3 regions of the Shewanella sp. SG44-2 genome follow, and region 2 is predicted to be linked to each of the others. Evidence: predicted binding sites of a transcription regulator. Region 2 holds the regulator's gene; each other region holds the start of a gene.

What was found. Region 2 encodes NrdR, which represses ribonucleotide reductase genes. Its sites were predicted from a motif close to AAACACNANATNTNGTGTTT; they were not measured.
Region 1: nrdA (class 1a ribonucleoside-diphosphate reductase subunit alpha) is a predicted target of NrdR. The motif match lies at 2,133-2,152, and genes of this name have one in related genera.
Region 3: nrdD (anaerobic ribonucleoside-triphosphate reductase) is a predicted target of NrdR. The motif match lies at 1,258-1,277, and genes of this name have one in related genera.

The regions. Positions count from the first base shown of each region.
Region 1 is NZ_JACJEU010000001.1:115,111-118,358, reverse strand. It holds gene nrdA (class 1a ribonucleoside-diphosphate reductase subunit alpha) at 1-1,927, opposite strand, end outside; gene H5181_RS00455 (HAD family hydrolase) at 2,520-3,182, opposite strand.
Region 2 is NZ_JACJEU010000003.1:190,971-194,218, reverse strand. It holds gene ribD (bifunctional diaminohydroxyphosphoribosylaminopyrimidine deaminase/5-amino-6-(5-phosphoribosylamino)uracil reductase RibD) at 1-939, opposite strand, end outside; gene nrdR (transcriptional regulator NrdR) at 1,004-1,453, opposite strand; gene glyA (serine hydroxymethyltransferase) at 1,568-2,821, opposite strand; gene ettA (energy-dependent translational throttle protein EttA) at 3,083-3,248, shown strand, end outside.
Region 3 is NZ_JACJEU010000014.1:92,787-96,034, reverse strand. It holds gene rssA (patatin-like phospholipase RssA) at 1-628, shown strand, start outside; gene nrdD (anaerobic ribonucleoside-triphosphate reductase) at 1,293-3,248, shown strand, end outside.

The DNA.
Region 1 (3,248 bases), on a different contig from region 2:
TGATTAAGCCGCGTGGAGGCTCGATACCATTGGTCGCATTTGAAATTTGCGATGAGGTTTCAGACGGCATTAGCGCAGACAAGGTTGAGTTACGTAAACCGTACTGCTTAATGTCGCTACGCAAGCTTTCCCAATCCATGTGCAATGGCTCGTCACAAATCTTGTCTAAATCACGCTTGTAAGTATCGATAGGTAAAATACCTTTCGAATACGTAGTCTCGTGGAATAACGGACATGCACCTTGCTCTTTAGCTAAGTTCATTGACGCTTTCAGTAAATAAAACTGAATTGCTTCAAAGGTCTTATGAGTTAAGTTATTGGCTGAACCGTCTGAATACTTTTTACCGTTTTTAGCTAAGTAGTTAGCAAAGTTAATCACACCAATACCTAAGGTACGACGGTTCATTGAACTCGTTTGCGCGGCTTTGATTGGGTAATCTTGGTAATCAAGTAAGTTATCTAGGGCACGTACGGCTAAATCAGCTAATGGCTCAAGTTCAGATAAATCTTTAATTGCGCCTAAGTTAAGTGCTGACAAGGTACATAACGCGATTTCACCGTCAGGATCATCAATATTAGTCAGTGGCTTAGTTGGCAAAGCAATTTCTAAACATAAGTTAGATTGCTTAATTGGCGCAACTTTAGAGTCAAACGGGCTGTGAGTATTACAGTGATCGACGTTTTGAATGTAGATACGGCCAGTAGAAGCACGTTCTTGCATCATCAATGAAAACAGTTCAACCGCTTTAATTTGTTTTTTGCGGATATTGCTGTCTTGCTCATACTGAAGGTATAAACGTTCAAACTCAGCTTGATCTTCAAAGAATGCATCGTAAAGACCTGGCACGTCTGATGGGCTGAATAAACTGATGTATTCGCCTTTAATCAAACGTTGGTACATTAATTTGTTTAACTGCACACCGTAGTCAAGATGACGTACACGGTTGTCGTCAACACCACGGTTGTTTTTAAGGACTAGTAGCGATTCAACTTCTAGATGCCATAAAGGATAGAAAAGGGTTGCTGCGCCGCCACGTACGCCGCCTTGAGAACAAGACTTCACCGCAGTTTGGAAATACTTATAAAAAGGTAAACAACCAGTGTGGAAAGCTTCACCGCCACGAATAGGGCTACCAAGGGCTCGAATACGACCAGCGTTAATACCAATACCAGCACGTTGGCTAACGTATTTAACGATAGACGATGCCGTCGCATTGATTGAATCCAAGCTGTCATCACACTCAATCAACACACATGAGCTGAACTGACGTGTAGGTGTACGCACACCGGCCATGATTGGCGTTGGTAAAGAAATCTTAAACAGAGACGTCGCGTCATAGAAGTCTTTAATGTACTTCAAACGGATTTCTTTTGGGTAACGGGCAAACAAACATGCAGCCACTAAAATATATAAAAACTGGGCGCTTTCGTACACTTCATGCGTTACACGGTTTTGAACTAGGTATTTACCTTCAAGTTGCTTTACCGCGGCATAAGAGAAGTTCAAGTCACGCCAGTGATCGATATAAGTGTCGAGGATGTCTAATTCTTCACGGCTGTAGTCAGCCATGATATGCATGTCATATTTACCAATTTCAACTAACTTGGTGACATGGTCATATAATGTTGGTGGCTCAAATTGACCAAATGCTTTTTTACGTAAATGGAACACCGCTAAGCGGGCAGCCACAAATTGGTAATCAGGTGACTCAGGAGAGATCAAGTCAGCAGCGGCTTTGATGATCGTTTCATGAATGGCTTCTGTTGGAATGCCATCAAAAAACTGCAGATGAGATCGAAGTTCTACTTCAGATACTGAGACGTTTTTTAATCCCTTGGCTGCCCAAGTGATCACGCGATGAATTTTATCTAAATCGATAGATTCACGTTCGCCACTGCGTTTAGTGACTGTCATATTGCTATTCATTGAAGAGAGGCCTTGGTTCTATATCTAATCATGTGATCTGTTGTTGGATGCAGTGCTGCTTGATTCGATCCGAACCAGTTACAAAACAATTCCATGTTAAAACAATCAACCTGATGTACTCACAACGTGGTAGTTAAACACCAGTACGTTCAGTTAGCAGCTACATCCTTTGGAACGTCGTGGAGTAGTGTTTTGATTGTTAGCCACACACAAGATATGGTGTTATTTAAAATCTAAGATACAAGATAGTGAGGTTTGAGGTTTATTGCAAGCCACAATTTCATTAACTTCTTGTGGATAACTTGAGGATAAACGGCAGGGTTAGTGACAACTAACCCTAGAGCCCAAATTCATAAAGAGTTTTTGATAAATGATATTTTTTAATCCATCAAATGAGAAAGATTTGATCGCTAAAATAAACAGCGATCAAAAAAAATGCACTGTTTATTGGTTGATCTTTTGTTGGTTTTGATCGGGTGGAAATTGGCGGCGGTTAACTGTTCATTTAAGCCGAATAAGACCCGTTAAACTTCACTCATGCTTTGTTCATTTACCCAAAATATCCCGCTAACTTGATGCCCAAATAGTGTCATTACTCAGTGAAGAAATGCTTTAGTGAGGCACCATGTTCAAATTGTCTGCCTGCTGGCCATGTGTCAGGTTTATCTGTCGCAGATAAATAACCCCATAAAGCAACGCCGCCTAACATACTGGCATTATGGGCGGCGACTAAGTCGCGTTCGGCATCGCCTAGATATAAGATACTTTGAGGAGCAATGGCAATTTGTTGTGCTGCTAACAGCATTGGTGCGGTATGAGGTTTAGAGTGGCGGGTGCTATCACCACTGATCATGGTTTTCAATTTATGAGTTAAACCAAGCTTTTCCACTAATGGCCTGGCAAATCGAGCTGGCTTATTGGTCACGACACCATAAGGAATCGATTGGGCATCAAATAAAGACAACAGTTCAGGTAAGTCATCAAATAAACGGCTGTTGTCACCATTAATACGGGCATAATGCTGAAGTAGCGCTTGCTGGATGGTGATTTGTACTTGTTCATCGGCATCTGGAATGGCCGTTTTGACTAAATATAAGCTGCCATGTGATGCTGCATGGCGCATCAAATCAAGCGGTTGGACGTTAAAACCGGCTTCATCCAAGCTGAGGTTCAATGCCTGCACTAAATCTGGGGCTGTATCGGCTAAGGTACCGTCTAAATCGAACAGCACTCCTTTTATATCTTGTTTATGCAAGGGCTAGCTCCTAACGAGATAAAATAACAATAGACAGTGCAAGCCCTTTATAGCGTTATTAGTACA
Region 2 (3,248 bases):
GGCCCCCGCTTCAACTAAAACAGAATTAGCATGCTGCCCTAAATACGTTAGCAAGGCTAACAATGGAATTCTGCCCGATGAGTCACACGTTAACTGAAGAAATGATACATATTCTGGAAATTCTGCCTTGACGCTTTCGGAATAATGGCAGCCAGAAACCAGTAAAATAGGACTTTGAATTGAAAATAATTGCTGTGTTGCTGTTAATCTTGCGCGACTGTCCAGCACAACCCTTAAGGGCTGAAAGATTTCATCTTTTGTATGACGTGTAGTTAACTCACCTAACGTCTCATAGCGCACATTAAGGCTAGGATCATCGACAAGAATGGTTTCAACACCAGTGATTAATGCACAGTGGCTAGCACGGTATTTTTGCACATCAGCTCTTGCTGCACTGCCGGTAATCCACTTTGACACTCCATTAGACAAGGCCGTTTTACCGTCTAAACTGGCGGCTATTTTGACGGTTATCCAAGGAAGCCCTGTTTTCATCCGTTTCATAAAACCTAGGTTAAGGTCATAGGCCTGTTCGCAGAGCAATCCAACATCAACCTCAATACCAGCCTCACGTAATAGGGTAATCCCGCGGCCAGACACTTCAGGATTTGCATCGGTCACTGCGACCACAACTCTGGCAACTTTGGCGTTAATTAAGCCTAAAGCACAAGGTGGTGTGCGACCATAATGGCTACAAGGTTCAAGAGTGACATACGCGGTGGCACCTTCAGCAGACAAGCCATTATCATGCACCATTTTCAGCGCATTAACTTCGGCATGCCCTTGGCCCGCACGTTGATGATAACCTTCACCAATAATCTTATTCTGATAAACAATGACACAACCGACACAAGGATTTGGCCGTGTTGTATAACGGCCTTTCTCGGCAAGGGCGATGGCACGACTCATCATTTGGGTGTCAAAGGTGGACCAGTTAGACATGGGAGATAATCTCTTATTGCTTAAATGCCATTAAAACCATTAAAACAGATATTAATAGGCTACGTTACTTTTGCAATTTAGCAATGGCTTCACCAAATTGGGATACATCTTCAAATGCGCGATAAACCGATGCAAAGCGGATATATGCCACTTTATCAAGGCTCATCAACTGTTCCATCATCAGATTACCAATCATTTCAGAATTCACTTCACGCTCACCTGTCGCGCGCAGCGTTGATTTAATTTTAGTTAATGCTTGCTCAATTTCATCAATTGAGACTGGGCGTTTTTCGACCGCACGTAGCATGCCGCCACGCAATTTTTCTTCATCGAATGGTTGTCGAGTTCCGTCGCGTTTGATGACGCGAGGCATGACTAATTCTGCGCCTTCAAACGTGGTGAAACGTTCATGGCATTCAGTACATTCCCGGCGGCGACGTACTTGGTGACCATCAGCCACTAATCGAGAATCTATAACTTTGGTATCGGTCGCGCTACAAAAAGGGCAATGCATTGAACCTCCTGCAGAAAAAAACAAAATGGCCGCTAACAATTAGCGGCCATTAAAGTTTATCCTATTTGTTGAACAAGGTTAACCTAAACCTGTATCAACAAACATCCAATACGATTAACCGTATACAGGGAATCGAGCACATAAGGCTAAAACTTGGCCTTTGACGCGGTCGATTACAACAGTATTAGTTGCATCATCAAGAATGTCACAAATCCAACCGGTCAATTCTTTCGCTTCTGCTTCTTTAAAGCCACGACGAGTGATTGCAGGCGAACCAATACGGATACCAGAGGTAACAAACGGTGAACGAGGATCGTTAGGCACTGAGTTTTTATTAACAGTAATGTTTGCGCTGCCTAATGCGGCATCAGCTTCTTTACCGGTTAAATCGCGACCAATTAAATCAACCAACATTAGATGGTTTTCAGTACCGCCAGAAACGATTTTATAACCGCGAGCTAAAAACACTTCAACCATGGCTTTCGCGTTTTTAACCACTTGCTGCTGGTATACTTTGAATTCTGGCTCTAATGCTTCTTTAAATGCAACCGCTTTACCCGCGATAACATGCATTAAAGGACCACCTTGGCCACCCGGGAATACCGCTGAGTTCAACTTCTTATACAACACTTCATCATCGGCTGCAGAAATAATAATCCCGCCACGAGGACCCGCTAATGTTTTATGAGTTGTAGACGTAACCACGTGTGCATGTGGAACTGGCGTTGGATAAACACCAGCAGCAATTAAGCCTGCTACGTGTGCCATATCAACAAATAAGTATGCACCAATTTTGTCTGCAATTTCGCGCATTCTTGCCCAATCAACAATACCTGAGAATGCAGAGAATCCGCCGATAATCATTTTAGGCTTATGCTCAATGGCTAAGCGTTCCATTTCGTCATAATCAATTTTGCCAGCGTCATCGATACCGTAAGGAATGATGTTGTAAAGCTTGCCAGAAAAATTCACTGGTGAACCATGGGTCAAATGACCACCATGAGCAAGGTTCATCCCTAAAACGGTATCACCCGGTTGTAACAACGCCATAAATACTGCGCTGTTTGCTTGCGAGCCTGAGTGAGGCTGTACGTTGGCATAAGTTGCACCAAATAATTCTTTTGCGCGTTCAATAGCCAATGTTTCAACAACATCAACGTATTCGCACCCACCATAATAACGCTTGCCTGGATAACCTTCAGCATACTTGTTAGTTAACTGTGAACCTTGCGCTTCCATCACACGTGGACTGGTATAGTTTTCAGACGCAATCAATTCAATGTGTTCTTCTTGACGACAAGTTTCATCTTCAATGGCTTTAAATAATTCTGGATCATAATCCGCAATATTCATCGCTTTCTTCAACATGGTAGCTCCAACATCATTATATAAATAGTAGGGTTGCGCGGTATTCTACTCTGCAACGATAATGATTTACAGTACAAACAACATGAAATTCACTGTGTTCTGAATACAAAACGATTCATGTTAATAACGCTAAGCTAGCAGATTCTTTAGCGAATTGAGTCTAATAAGCACGCTAGATAAAATCACACAATTGCCTGTTGAGTTCAGCACATAATACAGTAGAATTATCACCATCTTTGTTGACAATTAGACAATATAATTATGGCTCAATTTGTATACAGCATGCTTCGTGTGGGTAAAATTGTCCCACCTAAAAAGCAAATATTAAAAGACATTTCATTAAGCTTCTTTCCTGGCGCCAAAATTGGTGTACTCGGGTTAAACGGTTCAGGTAAATCAACATTGCTGCGCATCATGGCGGGAATAG
Region 3 (3,248 bases), on a different contig from region 2:
GTTAAACCGTCCCTTTGCTGCAGTGGCTACCGATTTATATTCTGGGCAAGAGATTTGGTTTAAAGAAGGTGATTTACGCCATGCTGTTAGGGCTTCATGTTCAATGCCAGGTTTTTTACCCCCAGTACAGCAAGGGCATCGCTGGGTTGTAGACGGTGCGGTAGTGAACCCTGTACCTGTATCACTGGCTCGATCTATGGGCGTTGATGTGGTTATTGCGGTGGATTTAAATGGTCATCGTCGTGGCCAAATGCACTTAATCCCAGAGCAAGTAAAAAGCCGCAAAGCCTCTAAGTCTGAACCTATTGACGAAAAGCGCGAACTTGAATCTGGCTTTATGGATTTATGGGGTAAAGGCAAAGATTACATGAATGGCTTAACCGATAAATTTTCTTTGGGGAGTTCAAAATCGCATCCGGGTATGCTGGCGGTGATGTCGCAATCGATGGATATTTTAGAACAACGCCATAAACGTTCACGTTTAATGGGCGAGCCACCTGATATTTGTATCGTGCCGGATGTGGGTGACATTGGCACCATGGAGTTTCATCGCGCTAAAGAAGCGATTAAAGCCGGTGAGCAAGCCGTAAATGATATTAAGCATTTAATCGAAGCAACCTTAAAGTAACCTTGAAGCGGTATCGAATATTGTGGTGTGTTTATCATAAATACGCCCGTTAACCGCCGCTAGGTGAATATTTGCTAGTTAATAGATGTTTTCCATTAATTCTGGGTTGTTACCCCGCAAGGGTATTGTCTAACCTGCTCAGTCTGATGTGGTTGATAAGATTATTCACTCTCTCATCGTTATCTAGTAGTTATCTAGTAGTTATCTCATGGTGATTTAGTCATTATCTAGTAGTGACTTGCCCGCAATGATCTATCCGCAACTATCTAACGATAATTACCGAGTCATTAGATACAATGAGCACGTTAGTTATGTTGTTGATCTAGCCATTTAAGGTTCGAACAATGACTTAACATCGTCATTTTGCACCATTTCAAGCCAGCAAAATACATCACTTATGGTGTTTGCACATCTGGTTATCCATTCAGCAAAGCACCCAAATTGTTAAATTATGTCGATTTTCTGCCATTGTATTAGCCTGTCAAAATCAGTTGTTATTCCTACAATATCTATCGCTTATAGCAAGTGTTTTTTCAATATTAAGTACTGCCGACAATTATGATCTGGATCAAGGTAATGCTCAGCGTTAATGTGTCTAATACACTCTATCTTGTGTTGTGTGTGTATTAAAGCGCTATATATAGTGCTTGTAAAGGATGGTTGTATGCTTGTAGTAGTGAAAAGGGATGGATGCCGAACTGCGTTTGATGGATGTCGAATCAAAGAGGCTGTTGTAGCAGCAATGGAGTCTGCAGGTATAGCCGACCATCAATATGCACAGCAGTTAGCGCAGACGGTAGAGCAGCAAATGACTGTGAAGACCGAAGTTGATATTCACGAACTACAAGATGCCGTTGAAAACTTATTGATGTCGGGCCCGTTTAAGTCGGTGGCGCGTCATTACATTGAGTACCGTCACGATAGAGATAAACACCGTGAAACCCAGAGTAAATTAAATTGTGCTATTCGCGGTTTAGTTGAGCAATCGGATAGTGCGATTTTAAATGAAAATGCCAATAAAGATGCCAAAGTCATTCCGACCCAGCGTGATTTATTAGCAGGCATTGTGGCCAAGCATTATGCCAAAACCCATTTACTGCCAAAAGATGTGGTAGCCGCCCATGAAAAAGGCGAAATTCACTATCACGACTTAGATTATGCACCTTTTTTCCCGATGTTTAACTGCATGCTAATTGATTTGGCCGGCATGTTAACTCATGGTTTTAAAATGGGTAATGCTGAAATAGAACCGCCTAAGTCTATTTCAACTGCCACTGCTGTTACGGCGCAAATTATTGCTCAGGTAGCGAGCCATATTTATGGTGGTACCACGATTAACCGTATCGACGAAGTGTTAGCTGAGTTTGTACAAATCAGTTACCAAAAGCACCTTAGCGTCGCTAAAAAATGGCAAGTGGCAGACGTAGAAGGTTATGCCATGACGCAAACCGAAAAAGAGTGTCATGACGCATTCCAGTCACTTGAATATGAAGTGAATACCTTGCATACCGCTAATGGCCAAACACCGTTTGTTACCTTTGGTTTTGGTTTAGGCGTGTCGTGGGAGTCGCGTTTAATTCAGCAATCGATGTTAACAGTACGTATGGCGGGTTTAGGTAAAAATCGCAAAACAGCAGTCTTTCCAAAATTGGTGTTTGCCATTAAAGATGGCGTGAATCATAAAGCGACTGATGCTAATTATGATATTAAAAAGATGGCCTTAACGTGTTCAAGCATGCGCATGTACCCTGATATTCTTAATTATGATCAGGTAGTGAAAGTCACCGGTTCGTTTAAAACCCCAATGGGGTGTCGCTCATTTTTGGGGGCATATGAAGAAAATGGCCAACTGGTCCATGAAGGGCGCAACAATATAGGTGTCGTCAGCCTTAATTTACCGCGCATAGCGTTGGAAGCAGGCAAAGATGAACAGCGCTTTTATCAATTACTCGATGAGCGGTTATTGATTGCCCGCAAAGCATTAGAAACGCGTATTGCTCGTTTAGCTGGCGTTAAAGCACGAGTAGCACCAATCCTTTATATGGAAGGCGCCTGTGGTGTACGCCTAAATGCTGATGATGATGTGAGCGAAATCTTTAAAAATGGCCGAGCATCAATTTCGTTAGGGTTTATTGGTCTTCACGAAACCATTAATGCTTTATATAGCAATGCTGAACACGTGTTTGATAATGCTCAATTGCGCGATAAAGCTGTCGCCATTATTAGTCATTTAAAGCAAGCCACTGAGTCTTGGAAACAAGAAACAGGTTATGGCTTTAGTTTATACAGTACCCCAAGTGAAAACTTATGCAGCCGTTTTTGCCAGCTTGATACCACCCAGTTTGGCGTTGTGGCAGGTGTGACCGACAAAGGGTATTACACCAATAGTTTTCACTTAGATGTTGAAAAGAAAGTAAATCCTTTTGATAAGATTGATTTTGAACAACCTTATCCAGCCATCGCCAATGGCGGGTTTATTTGTTACGGCGAATATCCCAACATGCAGCACAATATTGAAGCGCTCGAAAACGTTTGGGATTACAGTTATAGCCGAGTGCCATATTACGGCACCAATACCCCCATTGATGAGTGTTACGATTGCGGTTTTATTGGTGAGTTT